DNA from 3 places in the Streptomyces sp. NPDC017529 genome. Region 2 is predicted to be linked to each of the others. Evidence: riboswitches for the same ligand, from Rfam matches in the RefSeq annotation. Region 2 holds a riboswitch; each other region holds the start of a gene.
What was found. A riboswitch is a leader RNA that binds a small molecule or an ion and turns the genes downstream of it on or off. The one in region 2 is predicted to bind thiamine pyrophosphate.
Positions count from the first base shown of each region.

Region 1: linked by a shared signal. The riboswitch ahead of ACH4K4_RS22470 (thiamine ABC transporter substrate binding subunit) and the one ahead of thiC (phosphomethylpyrimidine synthase ThiC) in region 2 are both predicted to bind thiamine pyrophosphate.
Region 3: linked by a shared signal. The riboswitch ahead of thiO (glycine oxidase ThiO) and the one ahead of thiC (phosphomethylpyrimidine synthase ThiC) in region 2 are both predicted to bind thiamine pyrophosphate.

Region 1 covers NZ_JBIRJY010000008.1:241,163-248,476, reverse strand. The annotation lists gene ACH4K4_RS22485 (hypothetical protein) at 89-1,072, shown strand; gene ACH4K4_RS22480 (ABC transporter ATP-binding protein) at 1,104-2,162, opposite strand; gene ACH4K4_RS22475 (ABC transporter permease) at 2,163-3,776, opposite strand; gene ACH4K4_RS22470 (thiamine ABC transporter substrate binding subunit) at 3,833-4,912, opposite strand; TPP riboswitch at 4,991-5,124, opposite strand; gene rlmN (23S rRNA (adenine(2503)-C(2))-methyltransferase RlmN) at 5,158-6,264, opposite strand; gene ACH4K4_RS22460 (phosphatidate cytidylyltransferase) at 6,399-7,314, opposite strand, start outside.
Region 2 covers NZ_JBIRJY010000002.1:429,364-436,677, forward strand. The annotation lists gene ACH4K4_RS05630 (metallophosphoesterase) at 1-682, shown strand, start outside; gene ACH4K4_RS05635 (hypothetical protein) at 887-1,792, shown strand; gene thiC (phosphomethylpyrimidine synthase ThiC) at 1,941-3,719, opposite strand; TPP riboswitch at 3,713-3,870, opposite strand; gene ACH4K4_RS05645 (YibE/F family protein) at 3,942-5,435, shown strand; gene ACH4K4_RS05650 (SsgA family sporulation/cell division regulator) at 5,502-5,927, opposite strand; gene ACH4K4_RS05655 (DUF5326 family protein) at 6,608-6,832, opposite strand; gene ACH4K4_RS05660 (cupin domain-containing protein) at 7,072-7,314, opposite strand, start outside.
Region 3 covers NZ_JBIRJY010000006.1:358,855-366,168, forward strand. The annotation lists gene ACH4K4_RS18535 (class I SAM-dependent methyltransferase) at 1-510, shown strand, start outside; gene thiE (thiamine phosphate synthase) at 591-1,241, opposite strand; gene ACH4K4_RS18545 (Rv2175c family DNA-binding protein) at 1,393-1,758, opposite strand; gene ACH4K4_RS18550 (NAD(P)/FAD-dependent oxidoreductase) at 1,829-3,112, opposite strand; TPP riboswitch at 3,285-3,398, shown strand; gene thiO (glycine oxidase ThiO) at 3,396-4,712, shown strand; gene thiS (sulfur carrier protein ThiS) at 4,709-4,927, shown strand; gene ACH4K4_RS18565 (thiazole synthase) at 4,937-5,731, shown strand; gene pknB (Stk1 family PASTA domain-containing Ser/Thr kinase) at 5,903-7,314, shown strand, end outside.

The DNA of each region.
Region 1 (7,314 bases), on a different contig from region 2:
TCCGAGGCAACTCACGCCCCCGAAACCACGTCTCGCTAGTCAGGTAATGCACAGGTAAAACCAGGCAGTGCGCGAAACGGAGTTCTTGGTGCTCATCGGTCTTCTGACGGCAGTGGCGGCCTCGGCCTGCTACGGCACGGGGTCGGTCCTGCAAGCGGTCGGATCGCGCAAGTCCGCGCGCCGGGAGGCGGCCGCCGCGTCCACCACCGGCGTCACCGCGCACGGCGGCCCCAGTCTCTCTTCCACCGCCAAGGCCGCGGTGACCTGGGAATTCATGGTCGGCACGGTGCTGGACTTCGTGGGCTTCGGCCTCGGCGCGCTGGCCGCGCGGCTGCTGCCGCTCTTCCTCTCCCAGACCGTCATCAGCGCCAATCTGGTGATCACCGCCGTACTGAGCATCAAGCTCCTCGGCATCCGGCTGAACCGGCCCGAGTGGGCTTCCATCGCCGTGGTCTGCTCGGCGCTGGTGCTGCTGGCCACGGCGGCCGGCCCGGAGGGCGGCGGTGACGCCTCGACGACCACGCACTGGTGGCTGCTGGCCGCCTCGGTCCTGCTCATCGGCGGTGGCACGCTGGTCGTCCGCCTGCTCGGCAGCCGCGCCGCGATCCTCGCCGGCCTGCTGTCCGGCCTGGGCTTCGGCGCCCTCGGCGTCGGCGTACGCGTCCTGAACGGCGTCGACCCGTTCAACCTGCCCACGCTCCTGGCCGACCCGGCCCTTTACGCCATTCTCGTCGCCGGCATCGGCGGCATGTACCTGCACACGGTCGCCCTCCAGATCGGTTCGGTCAACGGCGCCACGGCGGCGCTGGTGGTGGGCGAAACGGTGGTACCGGGCATCCTCGGGGTGCTGTGGCTGGGCGACTCCTCCCGGCCGGGCTTCGCCTGGATGGCGGTGCTCGGCTTCGTCGTGGCGGTGGCCGGCGCCGTCGCCGTCGCCTGGTTCGGCGAGCCGGAGGACGGCGGCGCGGCCGCGGCCGTACCGGCTCCCGCGGAGGAAGCGAAGACGCTGGACGGGCCGTCGGCCGGAAGCGACGCCCGGACCGCGGCGGGCAGCCGCACCAGCTCCTCGTAGCGCGCCCGCCGACCCCACGGGTGGGCGTCCCTCAGCGGTTCAGGACCACGACGTCCTCGGCCGTGAAGGTGACGCCCACCCGCTCTCCGTCTTCCGGGGCGTCCCGCAGCGCGCAGGCCGCCTCCAACCGCGGTCCGGAGTCCGGCTGGAGGAGCAGGGCGACGTGGGTGCCGCGGAACGTGCGCGCCGCCACCGTGCACGGCAGCCCGTCCGCGGCAGCCGTGATCCCCACCCCGGCCGGGCGCACCAGGAGGCGGCACGGGCCGTCCGGCGCGTCTTCCGGTACCGGGACCTTGCCCCACGGGGTGTCGGCGGCCCCGCCCCGCACGGTCGCCTCCACCACGTTGTCGAAGCCCAGGAAGCGGGCGACGAACTCGGTGGCGGGGCGCTGCCAGACCTCCAGCGGAGTGCCGCTCTGCGCGATCCGCCCCTCCCTCATGACCACCACCCGGTCGGCCAGCGCGAAGGCTTCACCCTGGTCGTGCGTCACGGCCAGCACGGTCGTACCCAGCTCGCCGAAGACCCTCCGCAGTTCGACGACCAGGCGCTCACGCAGGCCGCGGTCGAGCTGGCCGAGCGGCTCGTCCAGCATCAGCAGCCGCGGCCGCGGTGCGAGTGCGCGGGCCAGCGCGACCCGCTGCTGTTCGCCGCCGGACAGCGCCGCCACGGCGCGCCGCTGGGCGCCCGGCAGGCCGACCAGGTCCAGGAGTCCGGCAACCGTACGCTCCTGTTCGGCACGTGACGCGCCGCGCATGCGCAGGCCGAAGGCCACGTTGCCGCCGACGTCGCGCTGCGGGAAGAGCTGGTGGTCCTGGAACATCAGCCCGACGCCACGGCGGTGCGTGGGCACGCCCGACTGGTCCCGTCCTTCCAGGAAGACGCGCCCCGCGTCGGCGGCTTGCAGTCCCGCCACGACCCTCAGAAGAGTGGACTTGCCGCTGCCGCTGGGCCCCAGCACACACACGATCTCCTGCGCGGCGACGCTCAGGCCGACCGCGTCCAGCGCCGGCGGCTGCCCGGCGCGGAAGCGGACGGTGACGTCGTCCAGCCGCAGCAGCGCCTCGTCCGCGGTGCCAGTGTGTTCCGCCATCTAAAACTCTCCGGCCTGATCGGTACGGATGCGCTCCAGCGCCAGCAGCGCGCCCGCGCACACCACCATCAAGATCGTCGACAGGGCCATCGCCTGTCCGTAGTTCAGTTCTCCCGCACGTCCCAGCAGCCTCGCCACGGCCACCGGCAGGGTCGGTGCGTCCGGCCGGGCGATGAAGACCGTCGCGCCGAACTCGCCGAGCGACACGGCGAAGGCGAAACCGGCGGCGATCAGCAGCGCGCGCCGTACCAGCGGCAGGTCGACCTCCCGCCACACGCGCCACGGCGAGGCCCCCAGCACCGCCGCCGCCTCCCGCAGCCGCCCGTCCACCGCGCGCAGCACGGGCAGCATGGTCCGTACGACGAACGGCACTCCGACCAGCGCCTGCGCCAGTGGTACGAGCCACCACGAGGAGCGCAGATCCAGCGGCGGCTTGTCGAGAGTGATCAGAAAACCGAAGCCGACGGTCACGGCCGACACTCCGAGGGGCAGCATCAGCAACGCGTCGAAGCCACGCACCAGCCTGCCGCCCCGCCTGGTCAGCGCTGCCGCCGCCAGCCCGCCCACCACCAGGGCGATCAGCGTGGCGGCGGCCCCGTAGGCGAGCGAGTTCCACAGGGCGTCCAGCGGGGCGACGGCGAAGGTGCTGTCCATGGAGGCAGCGGATTGCAACGCCCGGTAGAACGTGAACCCGTAGCCGTCCGGCCCGGCGAAGGACCGCTCGACCAGCACCGCCAGGGGCGCCACCAGCAGCACCGCGATCACGGCGAGCGTCCCCCACAGCAGCGCCCACTGGCCGGCGCCCCGGGGCCGCCGCACCGTCTGCGCCGGGTCGACGAGCGTGAGGGCGGTCTCCCGCCGCCGTACGGTCCAGGCGTGCAGCGCCAGGAGTGCCAGCACGGCGGCGAACTGGAGCAACGTCAGGACGGCGGCGGTCGGCAGGTCCAGGAAGTCGGCGGTCTGCCGGTAGATCTCCACCTCCAGGGTGGAGAACCTCGGCCCGCCCAGGATCTGCACCGCCCCGAAGGAGGTGAAGGTGAACAGGAAGACCATCAGGGCGGCGGCCGCGACGGCCGGTCCCAGCGCGGGCAGCGTCACCCGCCGCCACGCGTTCCAGCGCGACGCGCCCAGCACCCGGGCCGCTTCCTCCTGCCGGGGGTCGAGTTGCCCCCAGAGGCCCGCGACGGTCCGTACGACCACCGCGTAGTTGAAGAACACGTGCGCCAGCAGGATCGCCCACACCGAGGTGTCCAGCCGTACGCCCCACAGGTCGTCCAGCACGCCGCCGCGCCCGACCAGCGCCAGGAACGCCGAACCCACCACCACCGTCGGCAGCACGAACGGCACCGCGACCACGGACCGCAGCAACTGCTTCCCGGGGAAATCGAAGCGCGCGAAGACATACGCGCCGGGGAGCGCGATCAGCAGCGTGAGCGCGGTCGAGGCCGCCGCCTGCCAGACCGTGAACCACAGGACGTGCAGGACGTCCGGGTCGGACAGCACCTCGCCGACCCGGCCCAGCTGCCACTGCCCGCCGTCCTTGAGCCCCCGCCCGACGATCGCGGCGACCGGATAGGCGAAGAAGAGCGCGAAGAAGGCCAGCGGCAGGGCCATCAGGGCCAGCCGCGCCGCCGTCCCCCGTGAGTGCCGCGCCCGCTTCGCGGGGCCGGTTACTTCAGAACGAGCGAGGACCACTGCTTGATCCACTGTTCGCGGTTCGCGGCGATCTTCTCCGGGGCCACCGTCTCCGGCTTGTCGATCTTCCGGCCGTACTTGGTGAACAGCTCCGGAACCTGCGCGTCCGTACGCGCCGGGTTGACGAACATCTGGAGCGGCACGTCCTCCTGGAACTGCTTGCTCAGCAGGAAGTCCAGCAGGGCCTTGCCGCCCTTCTCGTTCTTGGCGCCCTTGAGCAGCCCCGCGAACTCGACCTGCCGGAAGCAGGTGCCGGCCGCGACGCCGGTGGGCGCCTCCTTCGGCTGCGGCTTCTTGCCGAGCACCTCCACCGGCGGGCTCGACGCGTACGAGACCACCAGGGGCTTGTCCCCCTTGCCCCGGCCCGCCGCCGAACCCGAGAACCGTTCGTTGTACGCCTGCTCCCAGCCGTCCACGACCTCGACGCCGTTGTCCTTGAGCTTCTTCCAGTAGTCCTGCCAGCCGGACTCGCCGTACTTGGCGATGGTGCCGAGCTGGAAGGCGAGCCCCGGCGACGACGTGGCGGAGTTCTCGGTGACCAGCAGGCCCTTGTACTCGGGCTTGAGCAGGTCGTCGAACGTCTCGGGCGGCGCGATCCGGTGCTCGGCGAAGTAGGCGCGGTCGTAGTTGACGCAGGTGTCGCCGTAGTCCACCGGCGTCACCCGGTGCCCGGCCTTGTCAAGCTGGAGTTCGCCGGGGACGCTCGCCAGCCCCTTGGCCTCGTACGGGCTGAAGATGCCTTCCTTCAGGCCGCGCGACAGCAGCGTGTTGTCGATGCCGAAGAAGACATCGCCCTGCGGGTTGTTCTTCGACAGGATCGCCTGGTTGACGGCCTTGCCCGCGTCGCCGCCCTTGAGCACGTTCACCTTGTAGCCGGTCTGCTTGGTGAACTCCTCCAGGACGGACTTGGAGGCGTTGAAGGAGTCGTGGCTGACGAGCGTGACGGTCTTCGGGTCCGTACTGCCGCCGCTGCCGCCCGAGCCGCACGCGGCGAGCGCCGTCATGCCGGCCGCGACCGCCAGCGCGGTGACGGTGATCCTTCTGGTGGTGCTCACTGGATTCCTCCTGGCTGGCCAGGAAGAGACGCGGCCCCGCCCGGCACTTCGCGAGGAAGGCCGGGCGGGGCGCAACAGCATGAGTGACGACCGAACTTCCTACCCGGAATGACCCGGGCGAGGTTCAAGGGTCTGCGGCACCTCGTGTCCGTGACGCTCGGTCCGTGACACTGCCGCACTCTCAGCGCTGTGGCGCTCCCCTGTCGGAATGTGCATTTGTTCGATCACACCGTACCAGCGGACGGTCAGCGCTCCGAGGCCGCGAGCTGCCCGCAGGCGCCGTCGATCTCCTGCCCGCGCGTGTCGCGGACGGTCACCGGCACCCCGTGCGCGGCGATGGCCTCGACGAACGCCTTCTCGTCCTCGGGGCGCGAGGCGGTCCACTTCGAACCGGGCGTCGGGTTGAGAGGGATCAGGTTGACGTGCACCCGCTTGCCCTTGAGCAGGCGGCCCAGCAGGTCACCGCGCCACGCCTGGTCGTTGATGTCCCGGATCAGCGCGTACTCGATCGAGATCCGCCGCCCGGACTTCTCCGCGTACTCCCAGGCCGCGTCCAGCACCTCACGCACCTTCCAGCGCGTGTTGACCGGTACGAGCGTGTCGCGCAGCTCGTCGTCGGGCGCGTGCAGCGACACCGCGAGCCGGCACTTCAGGCCCTCGTCCGCGAACCGCAGCATCGCCGGGACGAGACCCACCGTGGACACGGTGATGCCGCGCTGGGAAAGCCCCACCCCGTCGGGCTCCGGGTCGGTCAGCCGCCGGATCGCGCCCACGACCCGGTTGTAGTTCGCCAGCGGCTCGCCCATGCCCATGAAGACGACGTTGGACAGCCGGGCCGGCCCGCCCGGAACCTCGCCGTCGCGCAGCGCCCGCATGCCGTCGACGATCTGGTGAACGATCTCGGCGGTCGAGAGGTTCCGGTCCAGCCCCGCCTGCCCCGTCGCGCAGAACGGGCAGTTCATGCCGCATCCGGCCTGTGACGAGATGCACATCGTGACCCGGTCCGGGTAGCGCATCAGCACCGACTCCACGAGGGTGCCGTCGTGCAGCTTCCACAGCGTCTTGCGCGTGGTGTCGTCGTCACAGGAGATGTGCCGCACCACACTCATCAGCTCGGGCAGCAACGCCGACGCCAGCTTCTCCCGCGCCGCGGCCGGGATGTCCGTCCACTCCGCCGGGTCGTGCGCGTACCGGGCGAAGTAGTGCTGCGACAGCTGCTTGGCGCGGAACGGCTTCTCACCGGCCGCGGCCACGGCTTCGCGCCGCTCGGCGGGGGTGAGATCGGCAAGGTGCCGCGGCGGCTTCTTGGCTCCGCGCGGCGCGACGAAAGTGAGTTCTCCGGGCTTAGGCATGGTTCTTCCAGTGTCGCAGACGTAAGAGGTGCCGATCGCCGCCTCGGCAACCCGGCCTGACCTGCGGTTTTCCATATGCGTGAGGGGCCCGCCACGCAGCGCGGCGAGCCCCTCACACGTACGGTGGACCTCTGTCAGCCGGAGCCGACGAAGATGACGTACAGCAGCCACACGACCGGGGCGGTCGGCAGGAGCGAGTCCAGGCGGTCCATGATGCCGCCGTGGCCGGGCAGCAGCGTGCCCATGTCCTTGATGCCGAGATCGCGCTTGATCATGGACTCGCCGAGGTCGCCGAGCGTCGCGCTGGCCGCGACCGCCATGCCGAGCAGCAGGCCCTGCCACCAGGCGCCGTCCGTAATGATCAGCTGCATGCAGAGCGCGCCCGCGACCATGGCGAACAGCACCGCGCCGAACAGCCCCTCGCGGGTCTTGCCGGGGCTGATGCGGGGCGCGAGCTTGTTCTTGCCGAAGCGCCAGCCCACCGCGTACGCACCCGTGTCGCTGACGACCGTCAGCAGCAGGAACGTCAGCACGCGCTGCGGCCCGTCGTCGGCGGCGAGCATCATCGCCACGAACGTCGCCAGGAACGGCACGTAGAACGCGGCGAAGACGCCCGCCGTGACGTCCCGCAGATAGTTCTCCGGGGCCTCCGTCATGCGCCACACCAGGGCGGCGAGCGCGGTGAGCGCCATCGCCACCCACGCGCCCTCCGCGCCCCGTACGTAGCCGGCGACCACCATCGCCGCGCCACCGAGGGCGAGCGGGACCAGCGGTACCCGGATGTCCTTGCGTTCGGAGAGCCGGGACGTCAGCTCCCACAGGCCCACGACGACCGCGATCACTATGACGCCTACGAAAAGCGGCTTGTAGACGAAGAGCGAGAGCAGGATGACGGCACCGAGGCCGACACCGACTCCTATGGCGGCCCGGAGGTTGCGCCCCGCGCTCTTCTTCTGCGGCTTGTCGGGTTGCTGTGAGCCGTCAGGCCCCGGCAAAGAGGTCGGCATGGGCTCCTGCGGCTGTTCGTCGCGGAACGAGGGGCCGCTCTGC
Region 2 (7,314 bases):
CACCGACCGCGGCCCGGACGGCATCGGCGTCATCGACCTCGTCATGCAGCTGTCCGCCGAGGCCGCGGCGGCCGGCGGCTACTGCAAGGCCCTGATGGGCAACCACGAGCTGCTGCTGCTCGGCGCCAAGCGGTTCGGCGACACCCCCGTGCAGTCCGGCGCCGGCACCGCCTCCTTCCAGGCCGCCTGGCTGCTCAACGGCGGCCAGAAGACCGACATGGACCGCCTCCAGGACCATCACCTGCAGTGGATGGCCCGCCTGGACGCCATGACGGAGGAGGACGGGCACCTGCTCGTGCACTCCGACACCACCGCGTACCTGGAGTACGGCGACTCCATCGAGGACGTCAACGACACCGTCCACGACGTCCTCACGCGCAGCGACGCCGACGAGGTCTGGGACCTGTTCCGCAAGTTCACCAAGCGGTTCGCCTTCCGCGACGACGACGCGGGCCCGATGGCCGCACGCGAACTCCTCGACACCTACGGCGGCGGGCGCGTCGTGCACGGCCACAGCCCCATCCCGTACCTCCTCGGCGAGGTCGGCGGCGAGGACGACGAAGGCGAGGGGGTCGCCGTCGAAGGGCCGCACGTCTACGCCGACGGGCTCGCCATCGCCATGGACGGCGGGATCACCATGGCCGGAAAGCTACTGGTCGTCCAACTTCCCCTGACTGGCTGACCGTTATCCGGGCAGGGGTAGCGGCAGGTAGGGAAGTGGCGCGACGGGGCCCGAGCGGGGGCGTGGCGGTCCCTATTTCCGCAAACACCCTGTCACCCCGTGCCGGAGGCGCTCTACCATCGGTCTATCCGTAGCAGGCTCTCCTCCGTTTCCGCCCACTGCCCGGCCCACGCCGGCCTGTACGGCCCTACGGAGCATCGGGGGATGCACATGAACAGCGCTCCGCACCTGCTGAACGAGGACCGCGCGGAATTCGCGCGGCTCCTCGACGAGGCGCTGCGCACCGCGGATTACCGGAAGGACCTGGTGTCCGCGGCGGGAAAGCACCTCAATACCGAGCAGTTGCGCACCATGGCGCTCAGCGCCACAACCGCCATCGCCGCGTGTGCGACGGCCGAATACCGACACTACGTACGGCTCCGCGACGAACTGCGCGCTCCGGCACCCGCACCGGAAGCCGGAGGCGTGGAAGGCCGCGAGGAGAAAGGCGCGTCGGCGGGCAGCCCGGGCATCGATCTCGCCACGACCGTGGGGGAGGTCGCCGAGCCCTCGGGCGCCGGGCTGGCCGCGATGATCACGGTACTGGCGCCGGTGCTGGCGGGGATCGCCGCCGTGCTCTTCCTGCTCATCGGGTACGTGCTGCGCACCGTCGGCACCGACCCGTCCGCCGCCCAGCCCCTGATCAGCGTGGGTTGGGTCTTCGCGGCGGTCACCGCCGCCGGGGCGCTCGTCGCGATGGCGAGCCTGGTCTACGCGGCCTGGCGCAACGGCTCGACGTCGCTGCGCGCCCCACGCACCGGCGACGGCCTGGGCGCCCGGACCCGGGAGGTGGACCTCGCCCGGGACGCCTGGCGGCAGGCGCTCCTGGAACGCGGCATCCTGCCGTTCCTGCGCGAGGCCCTGGCCGATCCGGCCGCCGTCAACGGCCGCGGCACGGCCCGGTACGTACCGCGCCGCGCAGTGGACGGCGGCCGGATGCCGAGCCTGGGCTTCACCAGCCCGGACTTCACCAGCCCGGACGGCGGCCCGCCCGCCGCTCCCCGGCCCCGCTTCACCAGCCCGGATTTCACCAGCCCCGACTACGGCGGCCCCGACCACCATCCCGAATAGCGCCCACGCACCGCCGCACTTCCACCGCGGGGGCAACGGCACCTGGCCCCCGCGGCGTCCCGCAGGCACAGGTACCGACGCACGGCTCCGGGCCCGGAGCCGCACGGTGTACGCGCGGCTCCGGGCCCGGATCCAACGTGCGGAAAGGTCACTCCGCGATCGGCAGGTACACCCGGTTCCCCGCCGCCGCGAACTCCCGTGACTTCTCGGCCATGCCCGCCTCCGCGTCCGTGCCGACCGCCAGGTCGCCGCCGTGTTCGCGGCGGATGTCCTGGGAGATCTTCATGGAGCAGAACTTCGGGCCGCACATGGAGCAGAAGTGCGCCGTCTTCGCCGGTTCCGCCGGCAGCGTCTCGTCGTGGAAGGCGCGGGCCGTGTCCGGGTCGAGGGCCAGGTTGAACTGGTCCTCCCAGCGGAACTCGAAGCGCGCGTCGGACAGCGCGTCGTCCCAGTCCTGGGCGCCCGGGTGGCCCTTGGCGAGGTCCGCCGCGTGCGCCGCGATCTTGTACGTGATGACGCCGGTCTTGACGTCGTCCCGGTCCGGCAGGCCCAGGTGTTCCTTGGGCGTGACGTAGCAGAGCATCGCCGTACCCCACCACGCGATCATCGCCGCGCCGATCCCGGAGGTGATGTGGTCGTACGCGGGCGCGACGTCGGTGGTCAGCGGGCCGAGCGTGTAGAACGGCGCCTCTTCGCAGATCTCCTGCTGGAGGTCGATGTTTTCCTTGATCTTGTGCATCGGGACGTGTCCCGGGCCCTCGATCATCGTCTGCACGCCGTGCCGCTTGGCGATCGAGTTCAGCTCGCCGAGCGTCCGCAGCTCCGCGAACTGCGCCTCGTCGTTGGCGTCCGCGATGGAGCCGGGGCGCAGGCCGTCGCCGAGGGAGTACGTGACGTCGTAGGAGGCGAGGATCTCGCAGAGTTCCTCGAAGTGGGTGTAGAGGAACGACTCCTTGTGGTGGGCCAGGCACCACGCCGCCATGATCGAGCCGCCGCGCGAGACGATGCCGGTCTTGCGGCGGGCCGTGAGGGGGACGTAGCGCAGCAGGACGCCGGCGTGGACGGTCATGTAGTCCACGCCCTGCTCCGCCTGCTCGATGACCGTGTCCTTGTAGATGTCCCAGGTCAGTTCCTCGGCCTTGCCGTCCACCTTCTCCAGTGCCTGGTAGAGGGGGACGGTGCCGATGGGGACGGGGGAGTTGCGCAGCACCCACTCGCGGGTGGTGTGGATGTTGCGGCCGGTGGACAGGTCCATGACCGTGTCGGCGCCCCAGCGGGTCGCCCAGGTCATCTTCTCCACCTCCTCCTCGATGGAGGACGTGACGGCGGAGTTGCCGATGTTCGCGTTGACCTTCACCAGGAAGTTCTTGCCGATGATCATCGGCTCGATCTCCGGGTGGTTGACGTTGGCGGGCAGTACGGCCCGGCCGGCCGCGATCTCGTCCCGCACGAACTCCGGAGTGACGTTCTCGCGGATCGCGACGTACTCCATCTCCGCCGTGACCTCGCCCCGGCGCGCGTACGCGAGCTGGGTGACCGCCGCGCCGCCGCGGCCCCGGCGAGGCTGCCGGGGGCGACCCGGGAAGACCGCGTCGAGGTTCTTCAGGCCGCCGCGCGGCGAGGTGTGCTTGAGGCCGTCGTCCTCGGGCCTCGGTGGCCTGCCCGCGTACTCCTCGGTATCTCCCCTGCTGATGATCCAGTTCTCCCGCAGCGGCGCCAGGCCGCGGCGGACGTCGGTTTCGATGTTGGGGTCGGTGTACGGCCCTGACGTGTCGTAAAGCGTCACGTCCTTGCCGTTGGTGAGGTGCACACGACGGACCGGGACCTTCAGGTCGGGCCGCGATCCGGTGAGGTAGCCCTTGTGCCAGCCGATCTCCTTGGCGGAGACCTGACCGTTTTCGGGCGTGCGTGCATCCTGCAGAGTCATGAAGACCCACTCCCTACGCCGGCATTACCCGGTAACAGGTTCGGCGGTCGACGCAGCAAGTCCGTGACGGCGGTTCCGGCTTCGGCCGGACGTTCCGTACGGGGATCAGCGCCCTCTCAGCCCGGTGCTCCGAGCTCCCGCGATTGCAAAGGTGGCACCACGGTAGCCGCCGATATGGCGCGGTGACCAGGGGGCCCTGCCAGTTCTTGCGATGATCGGGCGGTGACCAGCAACGAGCCCCCGCACTCCGCGCACCACCACGCTTCCCATCCGGCGCCCGGTCCGGACGGTGATCGTGCGCAGCCGCCGCACCCGCCAGGACACGGGCACGCGCACGGACATGGCCACGGGCACGGCCCCGCGGCCCCGGTATCCCGGCATCTGCGCAAGGTCATCGCGGCGGTGCTGATCCCGTTCGCCGCCGCCGTCGTGGCCGGTCTGGTCGTGCTGTGGCCGGGCGGCGCACCCGGCCACAAGCCGACCGGTGTCGGCTTCGACCAGCCCACCGAGAAGGCGAAGGTGGCCAAGGTCGAGGAGGTGAACTGCGCGGACGTCCACGCCCAGCAGCAGCCGGGGCCGCAGCAGCAGTCCGGCCCCTCGGACACCCGGCAGGCAACGCACTGCGAGCGGGCGGTCATCGAGGTGACCACCGGCAAGGACACGGGCCGGCGGTTCGAGGCGATCGTGACGCCCGACGCCACACGCCACTACACGGTTGGCCAGAAAGTCGTGGTCGCCTACTCGCCCAAGGCGCCCAAGGACCTGCAGTATGCGGTCACGGACGTCGACCGGACGTTCCCGATGTGGGTGCTCGCCGCGATCTTCGCGCTGGCGGTGGTCGTGGTCGGCCGGCTGCGCGGGGTGCTGGCACTGGTCGCGCTCGTCGTGAGCTTCGGCGTGCTGACGCTGTTCATCCTGCCCGCCATCCTCCAGGGTTCGAACCCGCTGGTGGTCGCGGTCGTCGGAGGCAGCGCGATCATGCTGGTCGCGCTGTACATGTGCCACGGGCTGACGGCCCGAACGTCCGTAGCCGTGCTCGGCACGCTCGCGTCGCTGCTGCTCATCGGCCTGCTCGGCTCGCTCTTCATCGGGTGGGCCCTGCTGACCGGCAACACCGACGACCAGACCGGGCTGGTGCACGGCCTGTACCCCGACATCGAGATCCGCGGCCTGCTGCTGGCGGGCATCATCATCGGGTCGCTGGGCGTGCTCGACGACGTGACGGTCACCCAGACCGCGGCGGTCTGGGAGTTGAAGGAGGCCGATCCGTCGGCGAGCCGCCGCAAGCTCTACGGAGCGGCGATGCGGATCGGGCGCGATCACATCGCGTCCGTCGTCAACACGCTCGTACTCGCTTACGCGGGTGCGGCGCTGCCCCTGCTTTTGCTGTTCTCGATCGCACAGAGCAGCGTCGGTACCGTCGCCACGAGCGAGGTGGTCGCGGAGGAGGTCGTCCGCACGCTGGTGGGCAGCATCGGACTGGTCGCGTCCGTACCGCTGACGACGCTGCTGGCCGTGCTGGTCGTCTCGGCGGACCGGGACGCGGGGCGGCCGGCGGGCCGGGGCACGCGGCGGACGGCAGGCGGGGGACCGGGGCGGGGCGCCGGGGGCCGGGGCGCCCAACGGGTCGGTGCGGGTCGGGGACCGGAGCCGGACGGCGGTACGAGCCGGCAACCGGTGCTCGGCGGCCGCGGCAGGCGGCGGCGCGCACGCTGATCCGGCCGGAGACCCGTCACTCCGCGTCACATGTCACCGTCCCGTCACCGCCCGGGCCGCGCGGCTTCACCCCGCCTTCTGCGCCTCGGAAAGAATCCGGTCCAATGTCGATTCGAGCGTGTCGCACACCTCTTCCTCCCCGATCGGCACCAATCGGTCCGTGCGGTCCAAGAAGGCCACCAGCGGTGGGGCACCGGCGCGGAACAACGCCCGTTCGTCCGCCACCTGCAGGCCGATGAAGACGTCGCTGAGATGTTCGGAGGAGGACGGCTCGATGCGTACGTCGCCCTCGCCGGACGGCTTGCTCAGCCCGTCCAGCAGCAGCTCCCGGCTGAACGCCCAGGTCACGGGCACATCGCCGGGAAGGTCGAAGGTGAAGCTGACCGCATAGGGATCCGCGCGGTCGAAGTACAGCTCCACCGGGATACGGAAAGCGAGCTCCTCTGACACGAGGAAGCTCATGATCACTTCTGCCTGAACTGTGTCGGTCATCAACCTCTGCCCCGTACTTGGTCGGAGATGGCCAGGAATCATCCCTCTTGGCCTCATTGACGCCATCGTCTGTCACGCGCAAGCGGATCACAAGGAGTGATCTTTCAAATACCGAGAGAGAAGCGAATGTCGTGAGCGCGCCGCCTTCACCATCCTGCGTATTCGGACGGTAACGCAGTGTAGGCGTTGAGCATCGCTCGCGGGAAGGGAAACCGCCATGGTCGCGGCCGCCGAACCGACCTGGACCGGGAGCGCTGAGCATACTGTGCCCACGGCATATTTCGGTTGCACATAGGCGAATTGGGCGCGGCGGACGGCGTCCGGGCGGTGCAGCAGGGCACCCTCGGGCGCGCGGAGTACGGCGCCGGCGGCCGCAGCCGCACCGGGTGACGGGCCAAGTGGCCTGTCCCGTCCTCCTCGTCGAACCGCACCGGCAGGCGAGAACGGATTCACCGTTCACCATTGCCAACGCCAATCCCCTGGTCGGTCACCGGGGCAGGACGGCCCCGCCGAAGGGGCCGGGTGACGCGGCCCCGGCCCGGCCCGGTCGGCGGAAAGCGGAACGCCCCGCTCCTGGGAAGGAGCGGGGCGTGGGAAGCTGGGGCCGCGATCGTCGGACCGGGCCGGACCGAGCCGTGATCGTCAGGCCCGGCCCGGTTCCCGGCGTGGCCGCCGGGAGGTCACCAGTCGCCGCGCGAGGACGAGGACGACGAGCCCGTGAGCCTGCGCACCAGGTAGACCACGCCGGCGATCAATGCCACCGCTATCAGCACCTTGAAGAGCAGGCCGATCAGGAACCCGACCGCACTGGCGATCAGGCTGCCGAACACCACCAGGAGGACGACGGGCACCGCGACCCACGTCACCCACCACGGAAGTCCTGCGAACGTCCCCTTGCCGGCCATTGCTCTGCCCTGCTTTCTGCGTAGTCGCCGTATTTTTCTGCGTTGTGCGCTTCACGTCTTTCACGCGGCCCGCGGACCTGTTCAACGTCCCGCATCCATATCGCGTGCCCGGAAACCCCGGGGATCCGAAGTCCGGTTCCCCCTGCACCACCGATGCTAGGGCGGCACGTTACGGAACGGGGGCCGCGCGGCCCCGGCCCTCCCCTGAACCGTCCCCTACGGGTCCGGGGGTGCGCGCCTCAGCTCTCGGGGGGAGAAAAGACCACCATCACCCGCAGGTCCTCGCTGATGTGGTGGAACTTGTGGGCCACACCGGCGGGTACGTACACCACGCTGCCGCGCGCCACCGAGGTCGTCTCCATGCCGACGGTGATCGCCGCCCGGCCGCTGACGACCAGGTACACCTCGTCCTGGTTGTGCGGCAGCTGCGGGTCGGTGCTGCCCGCGTCGAGCGCGTAGAGCCCGACCGACATGTTCCGTTC
Region 3 (7,314 bases), on a different contig from region 2:
CTGCGCCGTCGGGCGGTCACCGTCACCGGGCTCGAACCCGACCCCGGGACGGCCCGCGCCGCGGCACGGCGCTTCGCCGACGACCCCGCGGTCACCATCGTCGAAGCCGGCTTCGCCGGGCGCGACCCGCAGCGGCGCTTCGACGCCGTCACCGTGGTCGCCGTCCTGCATCACCTGCCGCTGCTGCCCACCCTGCGGGAACTGCGCGGCTGCCTCGCCCCGGGCGGGCGTCTCGTGGTCGTCGGCTGCTACCGGGAGGCCGGGCGCGCCGACCTGCTCGCCTCCCTGCCGGCCCTGCTCCTGAATCCGGTGATGGGGCTGGTCAAGCATCCGGCCCGCGCTGATGCGCCGCCCTTGCACATGACGGCGCCCACCGCCGCTCCGCGGGAGACTCTGGGCGAGATTCGGGCTGCCGCCGCGCAGGCGCTGCCCGGTGCCCGGATCCGACGGCGCCTGTTCTGGCGGTACAGCCTGGTTTACGACGCCCCCGCCGGCCACGGCCCGGCCTGACCTCGGGAGCCTCTTGTGAGCGATGGTGACAGCCGCCTGCGGAAGATGGCGGTCTCCAGCAGCTTCACGCGCGTGCCCGGTCACGCTCCGTGCGCACGCACCCGCTTGGCCAGGTCGGCGGTCGCGGCCCCCGGGTCCTCGGCCTCGGTGATCGCCCGTACGACGACGACCCGCCGGGCACCCGCTTCCAGCACCTGGTCCAGGTTGCCCGCGTCGATGCCGCCGATCGCGAACCACGGGCGCTCGGGCTGCTGCGCGGCCGCGTAACGCACCAGGTCGAGGCCGGGGGCGTGGCGCCCGGGCTTGGTCGGGGTCGGCCAGCACGGGCCCGTGCAGAAGTAGTCCACGCCGGGCTCGGCCAGCGCGGCATCCACCTCGGACTCGGCGTGGGTGGACCGGCCGATCAGCACGTCCGGGCCGAGGATCGCGCGGGCGGCGGGCACGGGCAGGTCGCCCTGGCCCAGGTGCAGCACGTCGGAGCCGATGGCGTGGGCGACGTCGGCGCGGTCGTTGACCGCCAGCAGCTTGCCGTGCCGGCGGCAGGCGTCCGCGAAGACCTCCAGGTGGGCCAGCTCCTCCCCCGCTTCCATGCCCTTGTCGCGCAGCTGCACGACGTCCACGCCCGACGCGAGCACCGCGTCCAGGAACTGCGCGAGGTCGCCCTGGCGCTTGCGGGCGTCCGTGCACAGGTAGAGCCGGGCGTCGGACAGGGCGTGGCGTGCGGTGGTCATCGGCGGGTCCCCCCAGGTAGGCGGCGTACGGGCCGGACCTTCCGGCCCGTACGCCCTAGTGGTGCGAAGACGGTCGCGGCCGCGGGTGCGATCGCGACGGCGAACGGCAGCGGACGCGCCCGAAGGAGCCCCCGCAGCCGTACAGGCGCTACTAGACGGCGAGCGCCTGGGCCCGGCGCTTCACCTCCGTACCGCGATTCTCACGCAGGGCCTGGGCGGGGGTGCCGGGCAGGGTTTCGTCGGCGGTGAAGAGCCACTCCAGCATCTCCTCGTCGGCGAAGCCGTCGTCCCGCAGGAGCGTGAGCGTCCCGACGAGGCCCTTGACGACCTTGCCGTCCTTGATGAAGTCGGCCGGCACGTGCAGGGCCCGGTTCTCGCCGCGGCGCACCGCGATCAGCTGGCCCTCCTTCACCAGCTGCCGCACACGCGTCACCTCCACGCCGATCATCTCGGCGATGTCGGGGAGGGTGAGCCAGGCGGGTACGAGTCCATCGATCTTTGCGTCAATCTCGGTCACAGGACAAGCCTGCCACCTCGCACTGACAGCCGGTAGCGGGGCATCGCCAAAGGTGCGCCGCGCGGGCCGCTCAGAGCACCGCCGACTTCAGCGGCACCGAGGCGTCCGCCGCCTTGTGCCGGTCCAGTGCCGCGCCCCGCTCGATGAGCTTGCGACCCTGGGCGAGGTCGCGCGGCCTGCCCACCGCGAGCAGGGCGACGAGCACGCCCTCGCGCAGCCAGATCACCGACCAGGCCGCGCTCGCCGGATCGCCGCGCCAGACCGTCTCGTCGGCGCCGGCGTGGTGCCCCGCGTACTGCACGAAGCGGCCGAACTGCTCGGACCAGAAGTACGGGACCGGGTCGTAGAGCGGGCCCTCCGCCTCGCCGCGGGCGATGGTGGCGGCGACCGTGCGCGGCCCCTGGAGGGCGTTGTCCCAGTGGTGGATCAGCAGCCGGCTGCCGTAGCGGGCGGACGGGAAGGAGGCGCAGTCGCCGACGGCGTACACGCCGGGGACCGAGGTGCGCAGCCGCTCGTCGGCCAGCACGGAGCGGTCCTCGGGTGACAGCTCGACGCCGGAGCCGGCCAGCCAGGAGGTCGCGGGCCTGGCGCCGATGCCGACGACGACCGCGTCGGCGGCCAGCGTCGTGCCGTCGGAGAGCGCCACCGCGCCGTCCGTGACGGCGGCGACCCTGGCGCCGGTGCGCAGCCGGGCGCCGCAGTCCTCGTACCAGGCCGCCATGGGGGCGGCGACCTCGGCGGGCAGCGCCCCGGCCAGCGGCCGGTCGGCGGCCTCGACGACGGTCACCCCGCAGCCCGCCTCGCGCGCCGCGGTGGCGAACTCGGCGCCGATCCAGCCCGCGCCGACCACCACGATCTCGCGCTGCCCGGCCAGTACGGGCCGCAGCCGCTCGGCGTCGTCGAGGGTGCGCAGCACGTGGACGTCCGGCAGGCCGGCGCCGCCGGGCAGGGTGACCGGTTCGGCGCCGGTGGCGATCACCAGGTGGTCGTACGGGAGCGGTCCGGCGTCGGTCTCGACCACCTGCGAGGCGGCGGCGAGCCCGGTGGCGCGCCGGCCGAGCAGCAGGTCGATGCCGAGCGCCGCGAAGTCCACGTCGAAGGCGGACCCGTCGGCCTTGCCGAGCAGTACGGCCTTGGACAGCGGCGGGCGGTCGTACGGCGCGTGGGGCTCGTCGCCGACCAGGGTGATCACCCCGCGCCAGCCCTGTTCGCGCAGGGCGACGGCGGTCTGCACGCCGGCCATTCCGGCGCCCACGACGACGACCCGCCGGGCGCGCTCGGCGGCGCGCTGGAGGGTGTCGTCCTCCTGGCGCGTGCGGTCCGGGTCCTGGGGAGGCTGGGTCTGCTCGCTCACCCGGCCAACTCTAGGACGGCGTGTCTCGCGGGCCGCAGCACCGCGCGACGAGATCTCTGACACAACGTCACGGTCCGTCACCCACCGGCACCCGCGAGAACCGGCCACGGCCCGGAGCGCGGGCCCGGTGCTCCCTTACGGCGCGCCCGGGACCCGTACTAGTGTGGCCGGTGAACGCACTCGCGGGAGCCCGGACGCACCGGGCTGAGAGGGAGGCTGCTGCGGCCTCCGACCGTACGAACCTGATCCGGGTCATGCCGGCGAAGGGAGGGGCTGGACACCCATGCATCCATCTGCACGGACCGCGGCACGGGCCGCCGCACCCCATACGGGCAGGGCCGGGCCGCCCGCGCCACACGTGTCACCCGGCTCCGGCGGGCACCCGGACGTACTCGTCGTCGGCGGCGGCGTCATCGGGCTGGTCACCGCCTGGCGGGCGGCCCAGCGCGGGCTGCGCACCGCCGTCGCCGACCCCGCGCCCGGCGGCGGCGCCGCCCGGGTCGCGGCCGGGATGCTGGCCGCCGTCACCGAACTGCACTACGGCGAGCAGACGCTGCTCGGCCTCAACCTCGCCTCCGCCCGCCGCTACCCGGACTTCGCCGCCGAGCTGGCCGAGGCCAGCGGCCGGGACATCGGCTACCGCCCGTGCGGCACCCTGGCCGTCGCACTGGACGCCGACGACCGCGCCTACCTGCGCGACCTGCACGCCCTCCAGCTCCGCAGCGGCCTGGACTCCGAGTGGCTGACCGGGCGCGAGTGCCGGCGCCTGGAGCCGATGCTCGCGCCGGGCGTGCGCGGCGGCCTGCGCGTGGACGGGGACCACCAGGTCGACCCGCGCCGGCTGGCGGCGGCGCTGCTCGCCGCCTGCGAGCGGGCCGGGGTCGCCTTCCACCGCACCACCGCCGAGCGGCTGACCGTCGAGCGGGGCCGCGCCACCGGTGCCGTACTGGCCGACGGCAGCCGCGTCACGGCCGGGCAGGTGGTGCTCGCCGCGGGCAGCAGCAGCGGTCGGCTGGCGGGCGTCCCGGGCGGCGTGCTGCCGCCGGTGCGCCCGGTCAAGGGCCAGGTGCTGCGGCTGCGCATGCCGGAGGTACTGCCCGGCGGCGTACCGTTCCTGTCCCGCACGGTACGGGCCGTGGTGCGCGGCGGCCCGGTCTATCTCGTACCGCGCGAGAACGGCGAACTGGTGCTCGGCGCCACCAGCGAGGAGCTGGGCTGGGACACCACGGTCACCGCCGGCGGGGTGTACGAGCTGCTGCGGGACGCACACGAGCTGGTGCCCGGCATCACCGAACTGCCGCTGGTCGAGACCCGCGCCGGACTGCGCCCCGGCTCGCCCGACAACGCGCCGCTGCTCGGCCCGACCGCGCTGCCGGGCCTGCTGGTGGCGACCGGCCACTACCGCAACGGCGTGCTCCTGACGCCCGTCACGGGCGACGCGATGGCGGCGGTGCTGACCGGCGGCCGGCTGCCGGAGGAGGCCCGGCCGTTCGCCCCCGACCGTTTCGCGCCGGAGCCGCCCGCGCACGCCTCCGCGGCGCCGCCCGGCGCCGCGCCCCGCCCCGTGCCCGCCCCCGCCTCCCAGGAGCAGCCCGCATGACCGTCACCACACCCATCACCGTCTCCGTGAACGGTGAGCCCCGCGAGTTCCCCGGAGGGCTCACCCTCGACCGGCTCGTCGCCGGCCTCACCACGGCGCCCGGCGGCGTGGCAGCGGCCGTCAACGAAGCCGTGGTACCGCGTGGCCAGTGGCCCGCCACCCCGCTCGGCGACGGCGACCGCGTCGAGGTCCTCACCGCAGTCCAGGGAGGCTGATTCCCCGTCATGGCCGACGATCTGCTCACCATCGCCGACACCACCTTCGACTCCCGGCTGATCATGGGCACCGGCGGGGCGACCAGTCTCGACGTACTGGAGCGGGCGCTGCTCGCCTCCGGTACGGAGCTGACGACGGTCGCCATGCGCCGCCTGGACCCGACCGTGCAGGGCTCGGTGCTGTCCGTACTGGAACGGCACGGCATCCGGGTGCTGCCGAACACCGCGGGCTGCTTCACCGCCGGCGAGGCCGTCCTCACCGCCCGGCTGGCCCGTGAGGCGCTCGGCACCGACTGGATCAAGGTGGAGGTGGTCGCCGACGAGCGCACCCTGCTGCCGGACCCGGTCGAGCTGCTGGACGCCGCCGAGACGCTGGTGGACGACGGCTTCACCGTGCTGCCCTACACCAGCGACGACCCGGTGCTGGCCCGCAAGCTGGAGGACGTGGGCTGCGCCGCGATCCTGCCGCTGGGCTCCCCGATCGGGTCCGGGCTGGGCATCCGCAACCCGCACAACTTCCAGCTGATCACCGAGCGGGCCCGGGTGCCGGTGATCCTGGACGCGGGCGCGGGCACCGCCTCCGACGTGGCCCTGGCCATGGAGCTGGGCTGTGCGGGGGTGATGCTGGCCTCCGCGGTGACCCGTGCGCAGGAGCCCGTGCTGATGGCGGAGGCGATGCGGCATGCCGTCGAGGGCGGCCGGCTGGCGTTCCGCGCGGGGCGGATGCCGCGCCGCCACTACGCGGAGGCCTCCTCGCCCACGGAGGGCATGGCCGCGCTGGACCCGGAGCGGCCCGCTTTCTGACGCGCCGCGGCGGCGCCGCCCCGGGGGCGCCGCCCGGACCGGCCGAAAAGGGGCATCCGGCGCGACCCGCCCACGCCCGGCCATAGGGCCTGTCACCGTTCGGCTTCAGTACGGCCCGGGCGCCGGGCGGGGCGTCGGAGCCCCGCCCGACGGCTCGTAGACTCGTCTGCCGTGGATACGACCCTTCAGGACCCCCTGGTCGGGCAGCTGCTCGACGGCCGCTACCAGGTGCAGGCGCGCATCGCCGCCGGCGGCATGGCCACGGTCTACCGGGCCGTGGACACCCGGCTGGACCGGGTGCTCGCCCTGAAGGTGATGCACCCGGCGCTGGCGGCGGACGCGGCGTTCGTCGACCGCTTCATCCGCGAGGCCAAGTCCGTCGCCCGGCTCGACCACCCCAACGTGGTGGGCGTCTTCGACCAGGGCACCGACGGCACGTACGTCTACCTGGCGATGGAGTACGTCGCCGGCTGCACGCTGCGTGACGTGCTGCGGGAGCGGGGCGCCCTCCAGCCGCGGGCCGCGCTGGACATCCTGGAGCCCATCCTGGCCGCGCTGGGCGCCGCGCACCGGGCCGGGCTGGTGCACCGGGACATGAAGCCGGAGAACGTGCTGATCGGCGACGACGGCCGGGTCAAGGTCGCCGACTTCGGCCTCGTACGGACCGTGGGCACGCACACCACCGCCTCCACCGGCACGCTCCTGGGAACCGTCTCCTACCTGGCGCCCGAGCAGATCGAGGACGGCACGGCCGGGCCGCCCGCCGACGTCTACGCCTGCGGTGTGGTGCTGTTCGAGATGCTGACCGGCGGCAAGCCGCACACCGGCAGCAACGCGGCCCAGGTCCTCTACCAGCACCTGCACGAGGACGTGCCGGCCCCGTCCGCGTACGCGCCGGAGCTGGCGCCGCAGCTTGACGACCTGGTCGCCGCGGCGACCGCACGCCGCCCCGAGCTGCGCCCGCAGGACGCGGTGACGCTGCTCGCGCAGGCCCGCACGGCCCGCGCCGAGCTGTCCGACGCGCAGTTGGACGCGGTGCCCCCGCAGGCGATCGAGGCACCGGAGGACGGCTCCGGGGCGGGTTCCGAGGACCGTACGAGCGTGCTGCCGCGGGTCGCCGCCGTGCAGCCGCCGCTCCCGCTGGAGGAGCCGCTGAACCGCACCAGCAGGCTGGAGACGCCTCCCGTCCCGCCGGCGCCGGTGCCGGCGGCCGAGCAGACCACCCGGCTGCGGCCTGCGGCCGCTGCGCCGCGGTCCGGCGCGGTGGCCGGTCTGCTGCGGACGCGCCGCAAGACGGCCTCGGTGATCGCCGCCGTGCTGCTCGTCCTGCTGGTGGGCGCGGGTGTCTGGTACATCAACTCCGGGCAGTTCACCACGGTCCCCGCGGTGCTGGACATGACGCAGGCCAAGGCGGAGCAGACGCTGCGCGCCGAGGGCCTGGACGTGAGGGTCGAGCACGCCTACAGCCCGAACGTGGAGCGCGGGCACGTCATGGCCACGGATCCGGAGACCGGCAAGCGCATCCGCGGTACGGGAACGGTCACCCTCACGCTCTCCAAGGGCCCCGAGATCGTCCAGGTGCC